Regions from separate parts of the Natronincola ferrireducens genome, predicted to be linked through region 1. Evidence: riboswitches for the same ligand, from Rfam matches in the RefSeq annotation. Region 1 holds a riboswitch; each other region holds the start of a gene.
The links. Region 1 has a riboswitch for molybdenum cofactor ahead of moaA (GTP 3',8-cyclase MoaA). Riboswitches for the same ligand answer to the same signal wherever they lie in the genome.
Positions count from the first base shown of each region.

Region 1 (5,707 bases):
GTAGATGAAAATGTACTATTTATACCATTCCATTGGGGAGAGGGTGCTAATGTGCTCACCAATGATGAAGACCTAGATAAATACTGTAAAATACCTGGACTAAAGGTAACTGGTGTTAAAGTAGAAAAGCTGGCATAAAAAATGAAGAGGTCAAAATGACCTCTTCGTTTTTTGAAATCCTTTAACCGCCCCAAGGTTGATTCATGTATTCTTCCATATGCCGGTCGTATTCCTGTTTAAATAGCTTTTCATGACCATCCTCCCATTGGGCTAGTGCTTCAAAAAGCTTTTTAGCCTTAGGATCATCTGTTTCCTTAGCGGCCTTTCTATAGAATTCTGCATAATCCTTTTCTATTAGATAAGCAGTTCTTAGAACTGTTAAATCAGGAGTCATAGACTCACCAATAGTTTTATCTAGCAATTCCTTTTCAGCTCTTTCATCAAATAAATCTCTTTCTCTATCTAAGTCAAACTCCACTTCTTTAACTTCGTTGTTTGCCTCTATGTACTCAACCTGTTCTTTTAAATAGTTATAGTGATCCATTTCTACATCAGCTAGCTTTTCAAACATCTGTTTGGCACTTGCTAAAGACATCTTTGAGGCATTGCTTTTAAAAAATTCATAGCCTTGTTTTTCCATTTCCATAGCATACTTTAATATGCTTAATGTGTTTTTCATAAGACAAAACTCCTCCTTAATCTTTAATAAAGTTTTAACATACTTTTAAGATACCATGTTTTTGAAAAACTGTAAAGAAAATGAACAAAATAAATATTAAGTAATAGAAAATATCAATATAAGGCTTTAACACCCAAACATATGGAATTTAAACAATTTCTTTATAGATTTTTGTTATCCTAAATTATAAAATTGTCATAGGGAGCTTTTTCAATAAAACATTTCTAGTAATAACCTATACTATTTACCATGGATAAATAGATTAAATAACAGCATGGGAATAGTAAAAATATAAAAAATAACAAACTTACTACTGGGAGAAAAATAAATAAAGTAGGGAATAAAAGCAAATATTATAGAGATTTGTTACAAACCTTAATGATGGAATGAATAATATGATATAATTATACTATGAATAATCCAAGGAATTAAAAATAAAATTATAGCTTTAGGAGGGGTAAGATGTCCTATACAAAAGAAATAGTCATCGATAGAATAAAAGGATATACAAGGGAGACAGTTGAAGATGTAGTTATTACAGAATATCCCTTTACCATATTTATAAATGGCGAAGAGTTTATTACTTTGTTATGTTCCCCTAAAGGATTGGATTATTTAGCAGTGGGCTTTTTAATCTCAGAGGGAATTATTAAGTCTAAGGAACAAATCGAAAGCATATATATAAATGAAGAAAAAGGACATGGTTATGTAGTGGTTAAAAATAAATCTCCTTTTGCAGAAAAACTATTTGGTAAAAGAACAGTAACAACTGGTTGTGGAAAGGGAACGGTATTTTATAATGTACTGGATTCTTTAGGATCTGAAGCCATAAAAAATGAAATAAAGGTAAAGGCAGAAGAAATTTGGGATTTATCTAGTCAGCTAAATGAAATGTCAAATTTATTTAAAGAAACAGGGGGGGTACACGCCTGTGCTCTTTGTAATAGACATGAAGTGCTGCTATTTCATGAAGATGTAGGCAGACATAATGCCTTAGATAAAGTAATTGGGGAAGCCTTTCTAAAGGATATGGATTTAGTTGATAAACTCCTGATAACAACTGGTAGAATCTCTTCTGAAATGATTATTAAAACTAGTAAAAGAAAAATTCCTTTTATTATATCTAGATCAGCTCCTACAGACCTTTCAGTTAATATTGCAAAAGCTCTAAACATAACTTTAATCGGATTTGCAAGAGGAAAAAGATTAAATATTTACAATAATAAAAAAAATGTTTTAATTGACCAATGAAAATGCTATAATAATTAATAAATATCAATAAAAAACAATAGATTTTCCGAGCTACTATCTCTAAGGGCAAAGGTCTAGGAGAAGGAGCCTATGGGTATGAAAAGAAATTTCCATGCCTCCCGTATTTGAAAAGGAAACTAACTAGAACTTATAAAAGCTAGTCCTTTTGGGACTAGCTTTTTAAATATTTTGACTATATATAGGGGTGAGATAATGAGAGATAATTACAATCGAAGGATTAATTATATGCGAATATCTATTACGGATCTATGCAATTTAAGGTGTCTCTACTGCATGCCTGAGGAGGGTGTCTGTAAAAAGAATCATAGAGATATGTTGACCTTTGAAGAGATTACAGAAATAGCTAAGGTTGCTGCATCTTTAGGTATAAACAAGATTAGGATTACCGGAGGTGAACCTTTGGTAAAAAAAGGGATTGTAGATTTTATCGCCTCTTTATCAAAAATTGAAGGAATCAATGATATTGCTATGACCACCAATGGAGTACTATTAAAAGAATATGCAAAGGACTTAAAGGAGGCAGGGCTAAAACGAGTAAACATCAGTATTGACTCTTTAAAACCAGAAAAGTATAGAGAAATTACCAGAGGTGGGGATGTCAATATGGTGTTAGATGGCATACAAGAAGTTCTAAGACTGGGTATGACCCCTGTAAAATTAAATACTGTTATTATAGGTGGCTACAATGAAGAGGATGTACAGGACTTTGTGGCACTTACAGCAGATGATAATATAGAAGTAAGATTTATTGAACTGATGCCAGTAGGGCAGGCCGGTAATTGGGCAACGGAAAGATTTATTTCAAATGAAGCCATTAAAAAGAAAATTGGCAATTTAATCCCTTTAGCCCATCAAACCTCCAGTCCAGCAAAATATTATAAAATACCTGGAGCTAAAGGAAAGATAGGCTTTATTAACCCCATTAGTAGTCATTTTTGTGAAGAATGTAATAGGATTAGAATGACCAGTGATGGCAAACTAAAGCCATGTCTCCACAGCAATCAAGAGATAGACATCCTCAATATTATAAGAAATCAACCCCATAAACTAACAAAGGTTATAGAGGAATCCATTTTAGCCAAACCCCAACAGCATTATTTGTATACAGAGGATTTCCAATTAGGCACAAGAAATATGTCGGAAATTGGAGGGTAGGCGCTTTGTGGATTGTCCAAGGAATTTCAAAAAAGAAAGATGATGTCTGGAAAAATCATCAAGAAATATTTTTACAAACTTCTAAGGATGAAAACATTAGCTTGATAACTTCTAAGGGATATGACAGCTTAACCCAGGATATAATCAAAGGATTTTGTCATTTTAAATTTAAAGCAAACTTTGTTATTAAAGGAATAGACTTAGAAAAAATAACTATAAATACTTTACTGACCATAGGGGATGCAGTGATTAAGATTACAGAAATTGAAAAAAAATGCCACCAACAATGCCCAGCTTTTACTAAAAACCATTCCTGTACGCTTGGACAACAAATATTTTTTGGAAAGGTAGTACAAGAAGGTCTAGTAAAAAAGGGAGCTAAAGTTAACATATAAGAGTACTTAGTGTACTCTTTTTTTACTTTACTGCTTTGTCTCTAGGAATAACAAATAATAGGTAGGAATAGACATAAAATGAGACTTAATTCATAAGTAGATAACCGAAATCTTTGATTTCGTGTTAGTCACTTAGTTTGTTTACCCAGAGGGTATTTTGATTCTGTTTGAATTATATCTCAATTTATTTCAATGATGTATTCCTAAGATTCCTACTCATATAAAGGGACGGAGGGAGTTTTGGGAATACACCGAAGATAAGGAGGGATTCTTATGAGAAAAGCTTATAAAAGATTGATTCGTATATTTATATATATATTACTTTTGGTATTTATTATTGGAGGCCCTATTTATTTACTTAGGTTTCCCCCCACAAAAATTGATTACAACCTTGACCAAAGCCAGCAAGAATGGACAGGAGTTATTTCCTTTTGGGATTATCCCCGACTAGACAAAAAAACTGGCACCAGCTTCCAATGGATTTATGAAAAGATACAGGAGTTTGAAAAGAAAAATCCTGGAGTATATGTGGACTTTAAGCCGTTGGATTGGGAAAAAGGACCAATAAAGGTAGATACTGCTGTGAAAATGGGGCAATTGCCTGATATTGTTCCAATAGGCAGTGATTATAGTATTTTAAGTAAAGATGTATTAGAACCTATAGATCCCTACTTAACGGGAGAGGAAATAAATAGTTTTAGAGAAAGTGCTATTAGGGGGGTATCCTACAAGGATAGGATATGGGCAATGCCATGGATGATGACTAGCTATACGATGGTATTAAATCTAGATATCTTTTATGAAAGGGGTGTAGAACCACCAGTGGATGGAAGCTGGACCTATGAAGAGTTTGTAGAGAAGCTTCAACAGCTGACTTATTCCAGCAGTCCCAACGGGGAAATAGACCACTTTGGATTTCATAGTTTTATACAATCTGGTTATTATAATATATGGGGAATTTTGTTAAGTGATGGAGGAACAGTAATCGATAAAAATTTTAATTATAGCTTTTCTGACAAGAAGGCATTATCCGGTCTACAAAAAGTTATAGATTTAAAACAAAAATATGAAGTAACTCCTCCTAATTTTGGTGAAAATACTTCCAACGCAGCGTGGACTTCATTTTATAAAGAACAAAAAATTGCCGTATATCCTGTAGGAACTTGGGCTTTAAATGCTTTAGAGAATTTAAAAAATGAAGGTGTGGGATTTGAGTATGACATAGCTACGTATCCTATAGGCAAAGAAGGAGTTCCAATTACCATGAATAGCGGTATAGGTGCCTATGGAATTTCTAAACAGCAGGATGAAAAAAAGCTAGAAATGTGCGTAGCCTTTATAAAACATTTAGCTGATGAAAAATATCAAAAGGAATTAAATCGATTAGGGGTATTCCCGGTTAAAGAAACTGTAGGAAACATTTATGAAGGAAACCCTTTAATGACTACACTTTATGATAATCTAGATAATGTTCTAATCATTCCTCCCCATCCCCATTGGAATGAAATTGACAAAATATTGCAGAATGAAATTCGTTTAGGAGTATTGGGGAAAAAAAATTCCGAAGAAGTATTAAAAGATGCAGAGGAAAAAATACATATTTTTCTACATTCGATTACAAAGTGAAGTCAATAGGATGAATTGACCAAGGATAAAAAAAGAGATATACTTTAAAGGAAATAGAGAAGAAAAAATAATTAACCTTCAAGGCTTAGGAGTGAAAATAGTGGATAAAAATAAATTGTATCAACAGTTTTCAATAGTTATGCAGGAAGAACATATATTGTTGGATGAGCCTATGAAAAACCATACCTCTTTTAAAATAGGTGGCCCAGCAGACATATTACTTATCCCTCAAAATATACAAGAGATTCAGAAGGCTATGGAAATCTGTAAAGAAGCTAAGGCTCCTTATTTTATCATGGGGAATGGATCAAATGTTTTGGTTAGAGATAAGGGGATGCGATGTGTTGTAATAAAAATTGCAGAAAACCTAAGTAATATAGTAATTAATGGTAGCAAGGTAGTAGCTGAGGCTGGTGTTTTGCTATCAACCCTATCTAAAAAAATTCTACAAAAAAGCCTAAAGGGTTTTGAGTTTGCCAGCGGCATTCCAGGCACCCTAGGGGGAGCTATTACCATGAATGCAGGGGCCTATGGTGGCGAAATGAAGGATGTAGTGAAAAGCTGTAAAGTGTTAAATGAA
Region 1 covers NZ_FNFP01000008.1:76,111-81,817, reverse strand. Annotated here, with positions in the region: gene fdhF (formate dehydrogenase subunit alpha) at 1-138, shown strand, start outside; partial or broken gene BLS22_RS12880 (ferritin-like domain-containing protein) at 182-706, opposite strand; gene fdhD (formate dehydrogenase accessory sulfurtransferase FdhD) at 1,142-1,930, shown strand; molybdenum cofactor riboswitch at 1,963-2,082, shown strand; gene moaA (GTP 3',8-cyclase MoaA) at 2,144-3,106, shown strand; gene BLS22_RS12865 (MOSC domain-containing protein) at 3,112-3,501, shown strand; gene BLS22_RS12860 (ABC transporter substrate-binding protein) at 3,775-5,127, shown strand; gene murB (UDP-N-acetylmuramate dehydrogenase) at 5,228-5,707, shown strand, end outside.

Region 2 (5,707 bases), on a different contig from region 1:
AAAAATCATTCCTGTAGATAGTAAGTGCTGTCCCCTATACTTTTTAAGATGTTCTATGCCCTCTAATATTTTATTTTGGGTTTTTTCTCCGAAACCCTTCAAATCAATTAATCTATTTTCCAAGCAAGCATACTCTAATTCACCTATGGTGGTAATATGTAATACATCATACAACACCTTCACCTTTTTAGGTCCTAAGCCTGGAATTTTTAATATATCAAAAATTCCTTCAGGGATAGTAGCTTTAAGTTCCTCATAGTACTGTAGCCTTCCAGTGCTTACAAGCTCAGTAATCTTTTCTTGGAGGGCCTTTCCTATTCCCTTTACTTCATGAAGTCTATTTTCCTCTACTAAGGCGTTTAAATCTTCATTTAGAAGTTCTATCACCCTAGCACCATTAAAATAAGCCCTAGTTTTAAAGGGATTTTCCCCTTGGATTTCTAATAGTATGCCAATATCCTCTAGTATTTTGCTAACCTCTTTTTTATCCATTACACCACTCCTGTTTCTCTTCTCTTTATCTATTATCATACCCTTTTACAGAAAGTTTAAAGCCCCATAGGTTTTTGCTTAATACTACACAAATTCTACAGGACTTTATTTATAAAACCAATTTCTCTTTATTAATCTTCTACAACTTCTATAGTATCCCCAGGATAAACAATGCCACCCTTAATAACTTTTGTAAAAATCCCTTCCTTTGGCATAACGCAATCCCCAACTTGATGATAAATAGCACAATGCTGATGACACTCCTTACCAATTTGGGTTACTTCTTGAAGGGTTTCTCCTATTTTCAATTTCGTCCCAATAGGTAATTGATTCAGGCTTATCCCTTCCGTTGTGATGTTTTCAGCAAAATCCCCTTCTTTAATATGGGGAAGACCTGCTTGTCTAATTTTATCAGCACTTTCTTGGGCCAACAAACTCACCTGTCGATGCCAGTCTCCCCCATGGGCATCTCCCTCTATTCCAAAGTTTTCTAAGAAAACTGCCTTTTCAACTGGAACTTTTTTTTCACCTTTTCTTGTACTAATATTTATTGCTACTACTTTTGCCATTCAAACCCCTCCTTAAATAAATAGTACCTCTCCAACATTTTTCATATCATAACCACCTAATCCTTCTACTAATTTTATGAAACTATTACTTTTCATGGTTTCAATAAGCTTAATTATTTCCTCCTTTATTAAATCCTCCTGTCGAATTAATAGATCATAGTCCTCCCAACCAATTTGGATAAAGTCTAACCCCATAGATTTTGCAGCAGAATACACTCCTAAGCCCCAATCGGCGGTACCACTGGCCACTGCCGCCGCCACCGCCATATGGGTGGTCATTTCCCTATCATACCCATTGACTTGAGATGCTTCTATCCCTGCTCCTTTTAAAGAATAATCCAACAAAATTCTTGTGCCAGCCCCCCGTTGTCTATTTACAAACTGTAGATCATCCCGGATTAGATCCTGTATCCCTTCAATATTTTTAGGGTTTCCCTTTGCTATCATAAAGCCTTGACTTCTTTTTGCAAATTTGATTAAAGTCATTTTTTCATCCTTTAGATAACGTTTAACATAGGATACATTGTACTCCCCTGTCACTTCATCCATTAGATGAATAGGCGCTATATGGCATTCCTTTTTTTTCATAGCCATAATTCCCCCCATGCTACCTACATGGGCAGAGGCTAAAAACAACTGGGGATTTTCCTTATGTACCTGGTTTCCTATTATATCCATAACAATATCATGACTTCCTATAGATACAATTGTATTTTGGATTTCTTCTGAGGACTTCAATAAAGTGACTTCTATTTCTTTTCCTGCCTCATATCCTTCACTTTGCTGAGGAATAACCAAAATACCATCCGCCTTTACCAAAGACATAGTAACTCCAGCACCCCGTTCTAATGGTGTAGCTGTCATTTTCTCTCCAACTTTACCTAGCTTCAATCGAATATATTCTTCATGTTTTAGAGAAGATACAACCCTTCTGGTTAAATGAGCTTTTATTTTTTGTCCCTCTGGAAGAACTTGTCGATTGTATTGAAAGATGAGGGGCTTTAAGAAAAATTCAAAAACAAAGTAAGCAGATACAGGATATCCTGGAATGCCTATTACTGGCTTTCCTTTTACAGTAGCTAAAATAACTGGTTTTCCTGGTTTAGTAGCTACCCCGTGGATAACTACATCTCCAATTTCTCTTAGTATGTTTACTGTATAATCCTTTGAGCCAGCTGAAGACCCAGCATTAATAATAATAACATCATTTTCTTCCACAGCTTTACAGATGGCTTCTCTAATAAGATTGTAATCATCCTTCACAATGGGATATCTATTGGGCAAGCCTCCATAGTGCTGAATCATTCCGGCAAACATTCGAGAGTTAGATTCTACAATTTTTCCAACCTCTAGAGGTTGGGAGACCTCAATGATTTCCGATCCTGTTGGTATAATTCCTACCTTAGGCTGTTGATAGACTTCAACCTCTTGAATTTTGCCCGCTAAAAGTCCTCCGATATCCATGGGTCTAATTTTATGGTTAGTGGAAATAATCATTTCTCCCTCTACAATATCCTCCCCAATAGGTCTTACATGTTGCCATGGCTTGGCACCCCTATATATTTCAACCTTTTCATCATCTATTTCTACAACATCTTCAATCATAATGACAGCATCGTAGGGCTCTTTAATACATCCACCTGTATTAATAAAAATATAATCCTTATCTAACTTTAACTGAATAGGATTACTTTCCGTAGCACCATAGGTTTTTTCTGCTATAACAGCAATACCATCCATGGCAGCAGCATTATAGCTTGGGGAAGATTTTTCAGCAAAAACTGGGGCTGAGGTTATCCTATCTAAGGCATCTATGACCTTTACCTTTTCAGTTTTTCTAAAAAATTCTTCTATGTCAAAGCTTGAGAAATATTGATTTTGTGCCTCCTGCAAAGGAATATTGGTTAAATATATATTTCTTGTGTCTTTTCCCATATAAACACCCCGCTTTTTTAAAATAGATAAACCTCCACCTCTTGTCCTTTTGTTAGTCCCTCTTGATTTGTATCAATTTTCACATAGCCTATCGAATTAGTCATCATTGTTAACATCCCAGATTTTCCATGAATAGGATAAACCTTTGTCTTTTGTTTTTCCTGGGCAATCTTCACCATTACATAGTGTTCTCTCCCGGGAGCTGAGGCTATATTTACCGTTAATTCTCCCAAAAGATAGGGTATGGAACTTTCATCACTATAAAGCACCTTAACTAAATGGTTTACTAGGATTTGATAAACCACCAATGCCGACACCGGTTGTCCCGGTAGACCAAAAACTGCTTTGTTGTTTATCTTCCCCACAATAGTTGGTTTTCCAGGTTTTACAGCAATGCCATGAATAAATACTCCCGGTTCTCCTATAGCATTTATAGCATCCTTTGTAACATCCTTGGTTCCCATGGAGCTTCCTCCAGATACCAATATGATATCACTAATCTCTAGAAAAGCCTTCAGTTGATCCTCTAAGACCTGTAAGTCGTCTTTTACTACATCTAAGGCCACTACTTCACACCCACTCTGGATAGCAGCTGTCGCTAAACTATAGGTGTTCATATCCTTAATTTGCCCGGGTTTTGTTTCTTCCTCTGGTGAAACAATTTCATCGCCAGTTGATAGAATGCTTATTTTAAGCTTTCTAAAAACCTTTATCTTTGTAAACCCCATGCCTGCTAATACACCGATATCCTGGGGTCTCAGTTTATGACCTTTTTTTAGAATTACTTGTTCTTTGGTAATATCCTCCCCCACTTCTAAAACATTGTCCTTAGGGGCAACCGCCGTTTGGATAAAAATCGTATCATCATCCATCTCCTCTGTATATTCCACCATGACAACGGCATCACTATTTTTAGGGAGCATACCCCCTGTAGGAACATAACAACATTCACCAGATTGAATAGAAATTTCTGTTGGTTTTCCCATTTCTACTTCTCCAGATTTTTGCAAAAAGCTTGGTAGGGATTCACTGGCACCAAAGGTGTCCTTTGCAATAACTGCATAGCCATCAACGGTGGATCTATTAAAGTCTGGAACATTTATTGGAGCTTTTATATCTTCGTAAACAATTCGACCTAGAGCTTGTAATATTGGAATTTCTTCCCCTGCTAATGTTAAGTCTTTAAAAACTTCCTCAAGCCTATTCCGTGCTTTTTCCATCGTTACTGTATTTAATAGTTCCATGGCCTCTTCCCCTTTACTTGAAATTCATATTCTTTCATGAAAAAACAATAGCCAATCCACAAGGATCGGCTTATTTATTAACACAAATTTCCTTTCCAAAGTGGGAGGCAAATAAATTTCTTTATTTACCCAAGGGTAAAAAATCTTAGCTTTTACTAGCCTTAGATTATTTCACTCGAAAATTTGACACCTATTTTTATGTAATTTTTTTAATGTTAACATATTTTTACTAATTGTTCAAGTTTTTAGAAAAAATAGAAATTTATGCTTTGAAAAATAGTTTTTATTCTTTTGCAGAAAAAATAAAACCCCCTAAGAAAATCTTAGGAGGAACTTTGATCCAAGATGTCGTCAACTAGCAAAATTCACACCCGCCACGCACTAAAGGTGGGTGACAAATTTTATTCTTCTGAAGTCCCCTTAGGGGCATTCCATAGGAATAAAAATATGTTCTCCCGGATGTTATTTGTCGGTTGAATTTTGCTAGTCGTCACGGGCATCCTCGACTGTCTTTAAGGTTATTATATAATAAAATAAGTTGGATTTAAAATGTACTTTTTACCAAAATTCTTCATTATCCATTACTATTACGTAATTTCCCTCTATTCGTTTTAAATTTCTTTCTTTTTTTACTGTCCACGTCACTTGACTTCTCTACTATTTTTCTTTCTTCTATATATCCACCTCAATATCTTCTTTTATAACATAAGAGCAAGCTAGTCTAAATCCCTTCTCTATCTGCTCATCACTTAGCTTCAAATATTCTTCAGCACTGATGTCCTCTAAGTCCTTACCCTGTAATACCCTTATCCTACATCCCCCACATCTTGCATTGCCACCACAGGGGGATGGAATAAAAATATGATGGTCTCTAGCAACACTTAGTAGTGTATTCCCTGGAAAAACTTCTATAGTTTTATTAGATTTTTTAAAATGTATTTTAACTATCATTTTTTATAATACACCTCATTTATCATTTTTATTGGGCTATAGGTGTTATTATATACTTTGAAAATTTTTTTCATGCAAAAGGCAGCCTAAGCTGCCTCCTTAATAATCATATCAATTTCATCTTCTTTTAGGGTTTCCCTATCCAACAGACCTTTTGCAATAGCAGAAACCAATTGGATATTTTCTTTTATTAGTTCTTTTGTCTCATTATATAGTCTTTTCATTTCGTTGTTGCATATTTCTGCTAGTCTCTGATCTATCCCTCCAGATCCTCCTAGCAAAATATCATAGTTGATCATCCCTACCTCTTCACTCATACCAAATTGCTTTACCATAGAAACAATTATTTCAGTAGCTTTTTGTATATCATTACTTGCTCCAGTGGTTATATTATCTCCACCAAAAACAAATTCTTCCACTACTCTACCAGCAAGAGCGATTTTAATATTATTAAACATATCTACTTTTCTATGATACATACTGTCGGGAGGAACATTCATACTGAAACCTCCAGCA
Region 2 covers NZ_FNFP01000001.1:1,083,805-1,089,511, reverse strand. Annotated here, with positions in the region: gene polX (DNA polymerase/3'-5' exonuclease PolX) at 1-492, opposite strand, end outside; gene BLS22_RS05010 (MOSC domain-containing protein) at 624-1,061, opposite strand; gene BLS22_RS05005 (molybdopterin biosynthesis protein) at 1,074-2,996, opposite strand; gene BLS22_RS05000 (molybdopterin molybdotransferase MoeA) at 3,014-4,240, opposite strand; molybdenum cofactor riboswitch at 4,313-4,433, opposite strand; RNA gene ssrS (6S RNA) at 4,574-4,751, opposite strand; gene BLS22_RS04990 (2Fe-2S iron-sulfur cluster-binding protein) at 4,913-5,191, opposite strand; gene BLS22_RS04985 (ATP-dependent metallopeptidase FtsH/Yme1/Tma family protein) at 5,278-5,707, opposite strand, start outside.
Region 2: it holds a riboswitch for molybdenum cofactor, as region 1 does, so the genes downstream of both, BLS22_RS05000 (molybdopterin molybdotransferase MoeA) here and moaA (GTP 3',8-cyclase MoaA) in region 1, are expected to answer to the same signal.

Region 3 (5,707 bases), on a different contig from region 1:
TACCGTAGCCTGAGACAATACCAGTAAATATATTAATACGAAGCTCCTTCATCAGGAGAATTAAGGTTTGGGTTTTATTGGCACCTAGGGTTTTTGCTAGGTTTTTTATATCATAACCCCTTTCTTTTGTTCCGTTATAAACGATGCCAGTAATGATAGGAGCAATAAGACATATTTGAGCAATAATCATGGCGGTAGGGGTGAAAATTAGGTCTAGAAAACCTAAGGGCCCCCGGCGGGATAACATTAAAAAAACCACTAAGCCAACAATCACTGGTGGGAGACTCATGGCTGTATAAATGAAGCGAATCATCACTTTTTTGAAGGGAAAGGACTTTGTCCCCATAATGATGCCGAGAGGAGTACCAATAAGGGTGGAAATAAAGGTGGAGAGGAGGGAAACGTATAGAGATAAAAAGATAACATCATATACCTCTTTATCCATTGAAAACAACAATTCTATCGCTTGTTTAAATCCTATACTTATTTCCCTCACCTTATGTCCCCCTAACTATTTTGCATTTGGTACAAACAATGATTCTCCAAAGGTGTCTTTGCCGAATTCACCAATTAAACTTTGTGCTTTTTCTGAAAGAATCCATTCGACAAATAGTTGTGCTCCTTCATCATTGATTTTATCATTTTTATCAGGATTAACAGCAATGACCCCATATTGGTTAAAGAGTTTTGTATCTCCTTCAGTAACGACGATTAAATCTAAATCATTTTTCATGGATAAATAGGTTGCTCTATCTGTCAATGTATAGCCTTGAAGCTCATCCGTCATTTGAATAACAGCCCCCATGCCTTGCCCAGCTTCTACATACCAACTGCCAGAGGGCTCAAGGTTTAATTCCTTCCAAAGGTTTAACTCCATCTTATGGGTTCCTGAGTCATCTCCTCTAGAAACAAAGGTAGCTTTTTTTTCATGAATTAACTTAAAAGCCTCTAGTATATCCTGTGGAGCATTAGTAGAAATACCAGCAGGATCATCTGTAGGGCCTATAAGTACAAAATCATTGTACATGACATCAAAACGTTCTAAGCCATGACCTTCAGCAACAAATTCTTCCTCTGAAGCCTTAGCATGGACCAATAACACATCCGCATCTCCGTCCTTACCCATCTGTAGGGCTTGTCCTGTCCCTACTGCTATAACCTTTACTTCTATTCCAGTGGCTTCTGTGAAGGCAGGGAGGATATAATCTAACAAACCGCTGTTGTCTGTACTAGTTGTAGTAGATAACAGAAGGGTGGTATTAGCAGTGGTTGGCGTCTCGTTTTCCACACCATTTGTTTCTTCAGTATCGGTATCAGCAGCCGATGTATCCTGTGGATTTGTACATCCAACAAATATCATCATTAATACTATCATAAAAGTTAAAATGAAAAAAGCCCTACTTTTCTTAAAGTTCATAATTATCCCCCGTTTCTAATTTTTTATCCTTCAGTGAGAATAAAAACTCTCCCTGAATTAAGTTTCATTTTATGTACTAAGTTATGTTAAGCTTGTCTATCGGTTTTAAAGCTTTAACCTACTGCCACCTCCCTATACTATTTTATACATAAAAAACACTCCTATCATAGGGAAGGAGACTAAGGCAGAAAGCAATAAAAAAACGCCTTAGAAAAGGCATTTTCATTAGCAAACAGTAGAGTACTGCTTCCTATAAAACTCCTTTCCACTATGGGAGGCACCATTGTTTCCAATGATACCCTTCGGTCTATCCTCCATTAAGAAATATGCTTATTAGGAATAATAGACTCGGAGATATTTAATGTATAGTATATATTTTAATGAACTTTAAGGGGACTGTCAACAAATTAACACATATTATTTAAAATATTCTAAAAAGTTATCCATTTTAATCATGAAATTGATTTTGCTTATATTCTTTAAATCGTTCTTTAATATCAGGATTGGCAATGAAGAAATTATTTAGGGCATCAATATACTTAAGGACATTAAAATTGATACCATGCTCAATTGTTTCTGTGTTGGTCAAGATTTTTTCCTGAACCCCTAAAATCTTGAGGAACTGGGATACAATGTTATGACGATGGAATAGAGAACAGCCTAATTCTTTTCCTTTATCTGTCAAATGAATAATACCATATTTCTTATAATCTAAAAAACCCAGCTCTGTTAGCTTTTGAACCATTTTAGTGGCAGAGGAGACTTGGACATTCAAGTTTTGGGCCAAAACATTCATCCTTACATAACCATCCTTCATGGCATGACGATAAATCATCTCAAGATAATCCTCCATACTATGGCTTAGTTGTTTTTTTTCTCTTTTTAATAATTCATAGCCCCTGACTGTACGATATTTCTCTCCATTCTTCATGGAAAATCACACCCTTAATATTTTATTTAATATTATGTTTTTTTTTGCATTATATTCATAACACTTTTTAAAGTTTTCATAAGTTAGAGATAGGAAGACTTTAGATATCATAGACATCGTTCTTCATCTTAAATTATCATGGATATACCTCTCTTTTGCAGATAGGTGTTTCATTACTTAATCTATATATGAAAGAAGACCTCAGGAAACTACTTTTAATTAATTCTGTAAATTTGAAAAATAGAGATATATTATGTATAATCTTGATTAGAAAATAATAATAAAAAACTATTTTATAAGAAAGTAAGGAGAGAAGCTATGAGATATGAAGGAAGTGTATATCGACCACCTAGTGAGGCCTATAGTCTAATCATACAGGTAACCATTGGTTGCTCCCATAACCAATGTACTTTTTGCAGTATGTACAAGGATAAAAACTTTCGCATACGAAGCTTGGAAGAGATTATAGAGGACTTACATAGGGCAAGAAATCACTATGAAAAAGTAAAGAGAATTTTTTTAGCCGATGGTAATGCCTTAGTATTAAAAAACCAGGATTTAAAAGGAATCCTCTTAAAAATTCAAGAACTGTTCCCTGAATGTGAGCGGGTAGGAATTTATAGCAGTCCTAAGGATATTTTAAGAAAAAGTGGGGAAGAACTGAAGGAATTAAGGGATTGTGGCCTGGCTATTGCTTATCTAGGTGTGGAATCTGGTAGTGATAGAATCCTAAGGAATATTAAAAAAGGGGTTAATGCCAAGGAGATGGTGGAGGCAGGACAGAGGATTGTAGCATCGGGTATAAAATTATCCATTACCCTGATATCTGGATTAGGTGGGAAGGAAAACTGGAGGGAACATGCTATAGAATCTGCTAAGGTAATCAATGTCATCAATCCCGATTATTTAGGACTATTAACCCTATTGGTAGACCCCCATACCGAAATCCATAGGGAGATTCAAGAGGGCAGGTTTCAATTATTAAGTCCTCAGGAAGTGATGATGGAAACAGAAGAACTTTTAAAAAGCCTTAAGGTAGAAAATTGTATTTTTAGAAGCAACCATGCTTCTAATTATGTGGCATTGGCTGGGACCCTTCCCCAGGATAAGGAAAGACTACTACAGGAAATAAGGGCAGTGATAGATGGAGAAGATGAAGATTACAAGTATGAAGGACTTAGAAGACTATAGATAGGGTATCAACTTAATATTGACAGGAGAATGTGTCATATACAACTGTGGTAAAGATAAAAAGCATAGAAAGGACTGAATTCTTCCTATGCTTTTTATTTATTTAGCAGTATTTAATAGCTTAGCAAACCAATTATGTTTACTATCTTTTTGTATTTTATGGACCTGGTCAAGCTCAATGTGGTGGCTATTACAAATATTTAATACAGCCTCTTTTAATTCACAGGGAAATTCTGCAGCTATACCACAGCTGGAGCTGACTTTTCTTGGTACTGGCATTAGTTTTACAGCTACATTATTTTCTTTTAGTACTTTTTCTGTGTTTAAAGCATGATGGGTGGTATGAAAGGTCAGTACACAATAATAATCCTTCAAAATCATCACCTATTTCTTTATTAGTAAAGCATATCCATCACCTGATTCTTCTATATCCACATGAAGGCCTTGATTTAAAACAAAACGTCTAATGTTTTCTACTGCCACCATTGAGTCCACTAATACTTGGAGACCTTCTTCAACAAAATTTTCAATAGCTTGCTTTGTCATTACAACTGGCTCTGGACAGGATCTTCCTCTAGCATCAATAATTTTATACATTGGTACCAATACCTCCTTTAACAGTAGATCTCTCTTTGTTTACACTCTTTACAACACTATAACCGATGGTTAAAACAACAAGAAGTCCAATAATGACAGCAATTTTACCATTTAGGCCAACCCCTTGAGGACTTGCTGCCAAGGCAAAATTATGGGCAAAGGCAGCTCCCACCATTAACCCAAAGATAGTTATAGCTGCATCTGTGTCTCCCTCACCAGCCAATATTGTCTGTCTTAAGGGACATCCCCCTAAAAATACTGCTGCTATTCCAGCTAAAGTCATTCCTAGAAAGTTCCATACATGATCATTGTGGGCTATAGCCTGACCTTCAAACCCAATTTTAAAGGTTTCAAAGTTGAAAATAAGGTTTCCAATAAGTGTAAATAAAAATATTCCAATAAGTCCCCATAGATAATGAAAATCCTTGATTAAAATGATGTCACGAATACCCCCGGCTGTGCATAGTCTTGTTCTTTGTAAAACAGCCCCCACAGCTAATCCAGCCCCCAGTGCTAATATTATCGGTGCTGTCATAGATCCAGGACCACTTTCACTAAAGAAAATAAAGGCTGGAGCTGTTAACAATAAAACTAGGATAGCTATTGCAAAAGCAGGTGTGGTATACCCACCTACATCAGCTTGTTTAGAACTTTTACCCAGGGTAAAGCCCCTCTTTAAAAACTGAATACCTATCCAAATTCCTGCAACGTAGCCAAATAAACCAATAAAGGCATTTAAATCTCCATTGGCAAGACGAAGGATCATCCTTAAAGGACAGCCTAAAAATACTAGGGCACCAATCATTAAAAAGAAACCTAGAATAAATCGAAGTAGGGGAGCAGAACCACCTCTAGCCTTAAACTCTCCCTTGACCTTGGCCATTCCGAAGGCTCCTAAAATAAAGCCTGGAATTTCTGGTCTCAAATACTGAACAATGGCAGCCCTATGTAAACCTAAGCCTCCTGCTATGTCCCTAAAAAAACAGGCTACACAGATTCCCATGTTCACGGGATTGCCGAACTTTACTAAAATCGCTGCCAATAAACCTATCAAGCCTCCTGATGCAATAATTTTTCCTTTTTCTTGGTTCATTTTTGTTTCCCTCCATTTCATCTTTCCTTCACTGTCATTATATTAATTTTTTAACAAACTTAAAAATTAAAATTTACAATAAATGGTTATAAATAGATAGAGAATTTCTATAGGGTAATCAATGGTTAAATAAACTGGGGTTTAGAGACTTTATAAATAGAAGGCGTTAATAAAAGTTAATATGTTCTTTCACACCGAATATTTTAAAAGGGAAGGGGGAGATAGGATGGAGAGAAGAAAAAATTATGTGTGGAAGAAGAAGGGTTTTTTAGGTCATATTATTCTACATTCCAGCAAAAAACAGGAAAATTATAAAATACACTTTTTGGGAGCTGAGGAATTAGGAGAAAATAATTACAAAGTTCATCTAATGTATTGTTATAAAATAGGGTCCCCACAATCCGGGATAGGGTTGTGTAGCGTAAATATGAGTATTAATATTGAGATTGGAGAAAAGGTTAGATTTGAAGGTTTTTTC
Region 3 covers NZ_FNFP01000001.1:1,043,677-1,049,383, forward strand. Annotated here, with positions in the region: gene BLS22_RS04795 (ABC transporter permease) at 1-496, opposite strand, end outside; gene BLS22_RS04800 (ABC transporter substrate-binding protein) at 512-1,417, opposite strand; molybdenum cofactor riboswitch at 1,660-1,783, opposite strand; gene BLS22_RS04805 (iron dependent repressor, metal binding and dimerization domain protein) at 1,866-2,348, opposite strand; gene BLS22_RS04810 (radical SAM protein) at 2,667-3,539, shown strand; gene BLS22_RS04815 (putative Se/S carrier protein) at 3,639-3,920, opposite strand; gene BLS22_RS04820 (sulfurtransferase TusA family protein) at 3,924-4,136, opposite strand; gene yedE (YedE family putative selenium transporter) at 4,129-5,229, opposite strand; gene BLS22_RS04830 (hypothetical protein) at 5,456-5,707, shown strand, end outside.
Region 3: it holds a riboswitch for molybdenum cofactor, as region 1 does, so the genes downstream of both, BLS22_RS04800 (ABC transporter substrate-binding protein) here and moaA (GTP 3',8-cyclase MoaA) in region 1, are expected to answer to the same signal.

Region 4 (5,707 bases), on a different contig from region 1:
TCTCTTAAACCAACTTCATCAATAATGTCCTTTAGCATAATCCCCTCTTTATCTTCTAACTTTTTAACTTGAAACAACTCTTGGCCTTTGCTATAGGTAAAAAAAACGCTGTTGCCTTGAGAAAACCATAAAATGTCCTTCACGTACATTCCCTTAGGGATATCTGGTGATAAAAACATAGGTGCATCCGTACCAGTTACTTTTATGTAACCACTTTGGAAAATCTCATTTGTTTCATTTTTTTCCAATCCATCAACAGCTTTTATGTATACAGTTTTCTCTTCCTTTTCATCACCAAATTCTCTAATAAGGTCTGTAGGTCTAATGGCTTGATCTACACTATCATAATAGGTGTAATCCTCTTGAGGTAGGGTACTTATGGCAGCTTCTAAAAAAATAACAGTGTTTACAGTTGCGTCTTCTGTTTCCTCTAATACTTCGATTCTTGTTAGGTTGCGAACCCAATACATAGCCCTTTCCTGTGGAACAATTACTCTAATAGGTCTACTTTTCTGATCTAATGGCTCTCCATCTACCTCATAAGCCAGGACTATTTCCCGATGACCTACAACCTCCTTAGGAACCTCCATAGAATATCCATCACCAGCAATCAACCGAAGACCTTTTAGATCTTTTTGAGAGTGTCCTAAATCCTGTAACACATCCTCCAGTAAGCTTCCTGTTACAGCAAACCTGTTTTCAGTACCGCTGGAATTCACTGAAACTACTTCTCTTGTTATCGTTTCGTAGTTCTTTAGGCTTTCAACTGTGATCTCTATTTCCTTCTCTTCTAGACCTGCAAGCACAATTTTCTCATCGATTGTCTCTCCACCCGTAGATATTACCGCCTCTTCTTGTGAAGTAGTTGAACATCCTGACAGTGTTAACCCAATTATTAGAATAAGAAGTATTGCTATACGATGTATTTTCATCTTTTAAATTCCTCCTTTTTTATTCTTAAGTAATTTTCCATAGCATCATTTACAGCATTGATAACGGCTTCACTTGTGATGGTGGCTCCTGTAACAATAGAAATATCCTCAGGATTTTTAGCAGTAACCTTTGCTGCAACCAATTGGTACTGAGGGTCTTTTCCAATAAACCTATCTAAAAACCAATCTTCTGTTATGTATCCTCCATAACTATCTGTCTCCTGATGGTCTAAAACTTCAACCTTCAACACCCTATCCTCCTCTACGTCAACTGTTACAAGAAGTTGAATCTTCCCGTTAAATCCCTCCTTTTCTACCCACTGAAGAATTGTTTTTTCACCAAAGATTTTACCAACATAATATACCCCTTGAATATTGGTTGTTGTATGTTTATTCAAAATCCGTACTTCGTTGGTTTCCTCTATATGTGCTTGGACTTCTAAAGGAACTTTGTCTCTACTACCGATAGAGCATCCTAATATAGAGATACCAATGATCATGATTGCAATAATTTTAAAAAGTTTAATGTTCCTCCCCCCTATTTCTCTATGTGATTTTGTTTTTAACCTTCTAATTTATGTATTCATTTAATTATTTCAAATATTATGATATATATTGCTAAAATCTGTGATTTTACGCAAGTCGCTTTCACAGAGGGCCACAAAAAATGACTCCTTTACAAAAGAGTCATTTCGTTAAAAAAGACGCCCTTTTAGGCGTCTAACATCCAATACCATTCCTCTAGAATGTTTTGTATGCACGACTCCTTTCCACAATGGGAGGCATAAAGGTTTCCCTTTATACCCTACAGGCCTATCTCCCATAAAATTTCTTTATTAGGAAGAATAGACTCGGAGTATTTATAAAATTTTGATAATTGATTCATTGCTATAAGTATATATAATTGTAAAATAATTGTCAATAGTTTAACTAATTTAATAATTGTATAGATCTCTTTCTTTAAGTCCTTCTATTTTTTATAATCACCTTAAATACCCTAATGAATGTGAAGTTTTATCAATTCCCATTTTATACAATAATTAAATATTCATCTGTTTTCTAATACTTAATGACTCTACAGTTACACCAAATAAATTGATAACTTTTAAAGGTAAAGTATAGTGTGGTCAAAAAAGTGGTTATATTCCTTATACGCCTACTCAGCTAAAAAGAGCTATATAGAAAAAAATCCTGAAATCATTGAGAAGTTTACAAACGCCATCTATAATATCTACTTTATATTATGAATCAAGCAAAGTGCCACATTTAGAACAAAAACGTTCCTCCTTAGTATAGAATTTTGAATAACAATTAGGACAGTTTTTTTTCTTTCCTTGGTTTTTAGAAGTATGGGCCAGTTCATGGGAGATAATTCCAGTAGGCACAGCCAAAATTCCATATCCGATAATCATTAGCAAGCTGGAAATTAGCTTTCCTATAGGGGTCTGGGGAGAGATGTCCCCATAGCCCACGGTGGAAATCGTAACAATTGCCCAGTACATAGATATAGGAATACTGTCAAATCCGTTTTGGGGTCCTTCAATAACATACATCATTGATCCTACTACCACGATAATGAATAGTATTGTAAAAAGAAAAACGGTAATTTTAGGTCTACTAGCCTTCAATGCCCGTAACAAATGACTAGACTCTTCCATATAACGGCCCATTTTTAGTATGCTAAACAGTCTAAGGAGTCTAAGGCTCCTAACAATGACTAAAAATCGTATTTGTGGCATAAAAAAACCTAAAAACGCAGGTAAAATAGCTAGTAAGTCAATAATACCAAAGAAGCTCAACAGATAAGCACCTTTTCTTTTGACAACAAAAAGCCTTAATATGTACTCAATAGTAAAGATAATAACAAAGAACCACCCCAGTACTACTAGCCACATTCCATAAGTATTTCTAATAACTTCTACACTTTCAGCAATAATTATCATACTATTACTGAGAATTGTAATAATAAGCATGACATCAAAGGCTTTTCCTGCTGGGGTATCTGTTCCAAATATAATTTTATATAGCTTATCTTTTATCTTCTGGTCTATAAGTGACAAATGATTCACCATCCCTTGCTGAGTAGGTTTTTTAATATAAAATATTATGAATTATTGAACATATATAAAATTATACACCCGTTCTATTTATAATTCTATTATAAGTATTATCCTATACGAGATAGCTTAATTTACCTTAAGAAAAGAAATTTTTTTCTGTTGAAGACTGTCCTCTCTATGAATTAATACAGCCAAAACTAAAATCACCGATGGGATACAGTGTCCATCTCAAACAACGGCTTTTCTATCACAAATTATTAATAGAAATCAAAAGTCCTACTTGTATCTTGAATAAAAATGATGTATTACCCGGTTCTTCAATTTAAAGTTCCTTCTTTGATGTATACTAGATCCTCTTGCACTAATATTCGTTGCTTTTCATACTCAAACAGTATTATAATATGTATAGTCAGTATTAAGTCAAAGTCTCCAATTGTTAAGAGGTGGGGTAAATGAGTATTTATATGAAGCAAAAAAAAATAAAACAATTTCTCTCTCTTATGATGGCTTTTTTGCTAGTCTTTTTCTTATGCTTTAATATTGATGGATATTTTACAAATAATAAAGTTTCTTTAGATAACGTATATTTATGTCAAATCCCTGAATCAAGCACAATAATTTTTTATCATTCTGAGGAAAGTAATGATAATAACTTTATAGACATATTGAGTATGAATATATTACGTTTAATACCGATATTGTTTTTGCTTTTATCAGTAAAATCTGCTACTAATTCTTATGAATACTATAATTGGTCACGTTTGTTTTCAAAGCTTCATCAATTACTTATTCCTAGATACCATATGAGCAGTTACAAAGACTCTTATCTACAGGATTAATGGATACTGATAGATTGTAGATAAGGAGGGGTTTTCATGAAACTTGATGAAATAATGGTGTTGTTAGTTTTTATAGGTTTTTGTGTTGGTGGGTACTTTCTAATGAAGAAGGCTGACAAAGAAATTAGAAAACAAACAAGTGGTAATAGCCCAATGAACAAAGATAAACAATAAATAGGATTAAGCTTTTCTTCAAATCTTTAAGTTAAACAAAATAGCTTAGAAGGAAGTTAAAAAAATTCTACAGCCCCATTTTCCTGATACCCATCTAGACATAATCCAGTGTTGACGGAAGAAGGATTAGATAGATTACAGGATGTTATGACAGAGGCTGGCGAACTTAATCAAAGGGTAGATTATAACAAAATCGTCGTGACAAAATTTATAGAAGTAGCTATAGAAAGCACTCAGTAGCGAATCAAAACTACTCCCTTAGGGGGTAGTTTTGATTTTATGGAGAAAGAGCAATTTCGTAATTACTTTTCTCTAGCGGCATAATTAAGTAAAGGAATGCATAGAGAAAAATACTACATCTGAAGGATAACATAAAGGATAGGATAGGATGAGACTAAACCTATACCTATACAATTAATCCATAGGGGAGGTTATCCCTCTATGGATTAATTATCTCCTGTAACACTTCCATCATCATTACATATGTCCTATAGAAATATAGTTTGTCATCTTTCTTTATTCCACTGAAATTCTACATTCTTATTTATTTCTGACTTCACACAGTTCAAAATAACCTTCTAGATTTCTTTGAATCTCTTTCAAGACTTCAACATCATATGGATGAAATTGATTTCTTCCTGCTAAAACTGTATCTCCATCTTGAAAGTTTTGTAGGTAAAATCGTTTGCTTCCTTTTAAATATGTAGCCATCTCTAAAACGTCCTCTTTTGTCAATAATTCCCTACAGATGGTTGTTCTAAACTCGTAATCAATAGGAGCACTTCGAATAATATCTATACTGGACTTTATACTTTCTATATCAACCTTTGTTTGAGTAACAGATTCATATTTATGGAAGGGAGCTTTTATATCCATTGCAACATAATCTATTAACTTTTCATCAATTAGTTTTTTAAGGATTTGTGGGTTAGTCCCATTGGTATCTAGCTTTATAAAAAAGCCCTTATCCTTTACTTTCTTTATAAAATCATATAACTCCTTATATAAAGTGGGTTCTCCCCCGGAAATACATACTGCATCGATAAATTTTTTTCTTTTCTCTAAAAAAGAAAATACTTCCTCTTCAGGAATGACCTCTCCTTCACCCTTTACGATGGAGGCATTATGACAGTATCCACATTTAAAATTACAAAGGGCTACAAAATACATTGTGCAAATTTTCCCTGGATAATCAATAAAGGATGATTTTTCCATTGCTATAATTTTCATTGACTTTCACCCTATTTCTTAAAAGTTTTTTGTAAAGAATCTATATACAAGTATATAAAAATCTTTGTCTATTAACAAGTGTTAAGGAGACTGATTATGACCTTCTATATCTATCAGTATAGGGAAGATGAGTTTCTTGAGGTGCTAAAACCCTTGAAACAGTTAATCATGTGCCATGAAATTGATACTCATATTGAAATACCTAAAGAAAATAAAAAATATTATTTGATGTTGTCAGTTTGTAAAAAATAGTTCTATCTAAAAAATACATTAAAGCTGAGAAGAGATTTTTCTTCTCAGCTTTAAAGATCATATTAAAAACATAGCCACGATCGTAGTAACAATTAACCCTGTAATGACAGGAATAAAATTTCTTCTTGCTAAGTCCATAGGAAGTACCTTACAGATAGCTGCCGCAGGAATCAATCCCCAAGGTACAATAGTACCTCCACCTACCCATATAGCACCTATC
Region 4 covers NZ_FNFP01000001.1:963,526-969,232, reverse strand. Annotated here, with positions in the region: gene BLS22_RS04400 (molybdopterin-dependent oxidoreductase) at 1-932, opposite strand, end outside; gene BLS22_RS04395 (RnfABCDGE type electron transport complex subunit G) at 929-1,432, opposite strand; molybdenum cofactor riboswitch at 1,680-1,801, opposite strand; gene BLS22_RS04390 (ion transporter) at 2,174-3,001, opposite strand; gene BLS22_RS15035 (hypothetical protein) at 3,868-4,005, shown strand; gene BLS22_RS15480 (hypothetical protein) at 4,117-4,245, shown strand; gene BLS22_RS04380 (anaerobic ribonucleoside-triphosphate reductase activating protein) at 4,546-5,235, opposite strand; gene BLS22_RS15030 (hypothetical protein) at 5,332-5,487, shown strand; gene BLS22_RS04375 (hypothetical protein) at 5,545-5,707, opposite strand, start outside.
Region 4: it holds a riboswitch for molybdenum cofactor, as region 1 does, so the genes downstream of both, BLS22_RS04395 (RnfABCDGE type electron transport complex subunit G) here and moaA (GTP 3',8-cyclase MoaA) in region 1, are expected to answer to the same signal.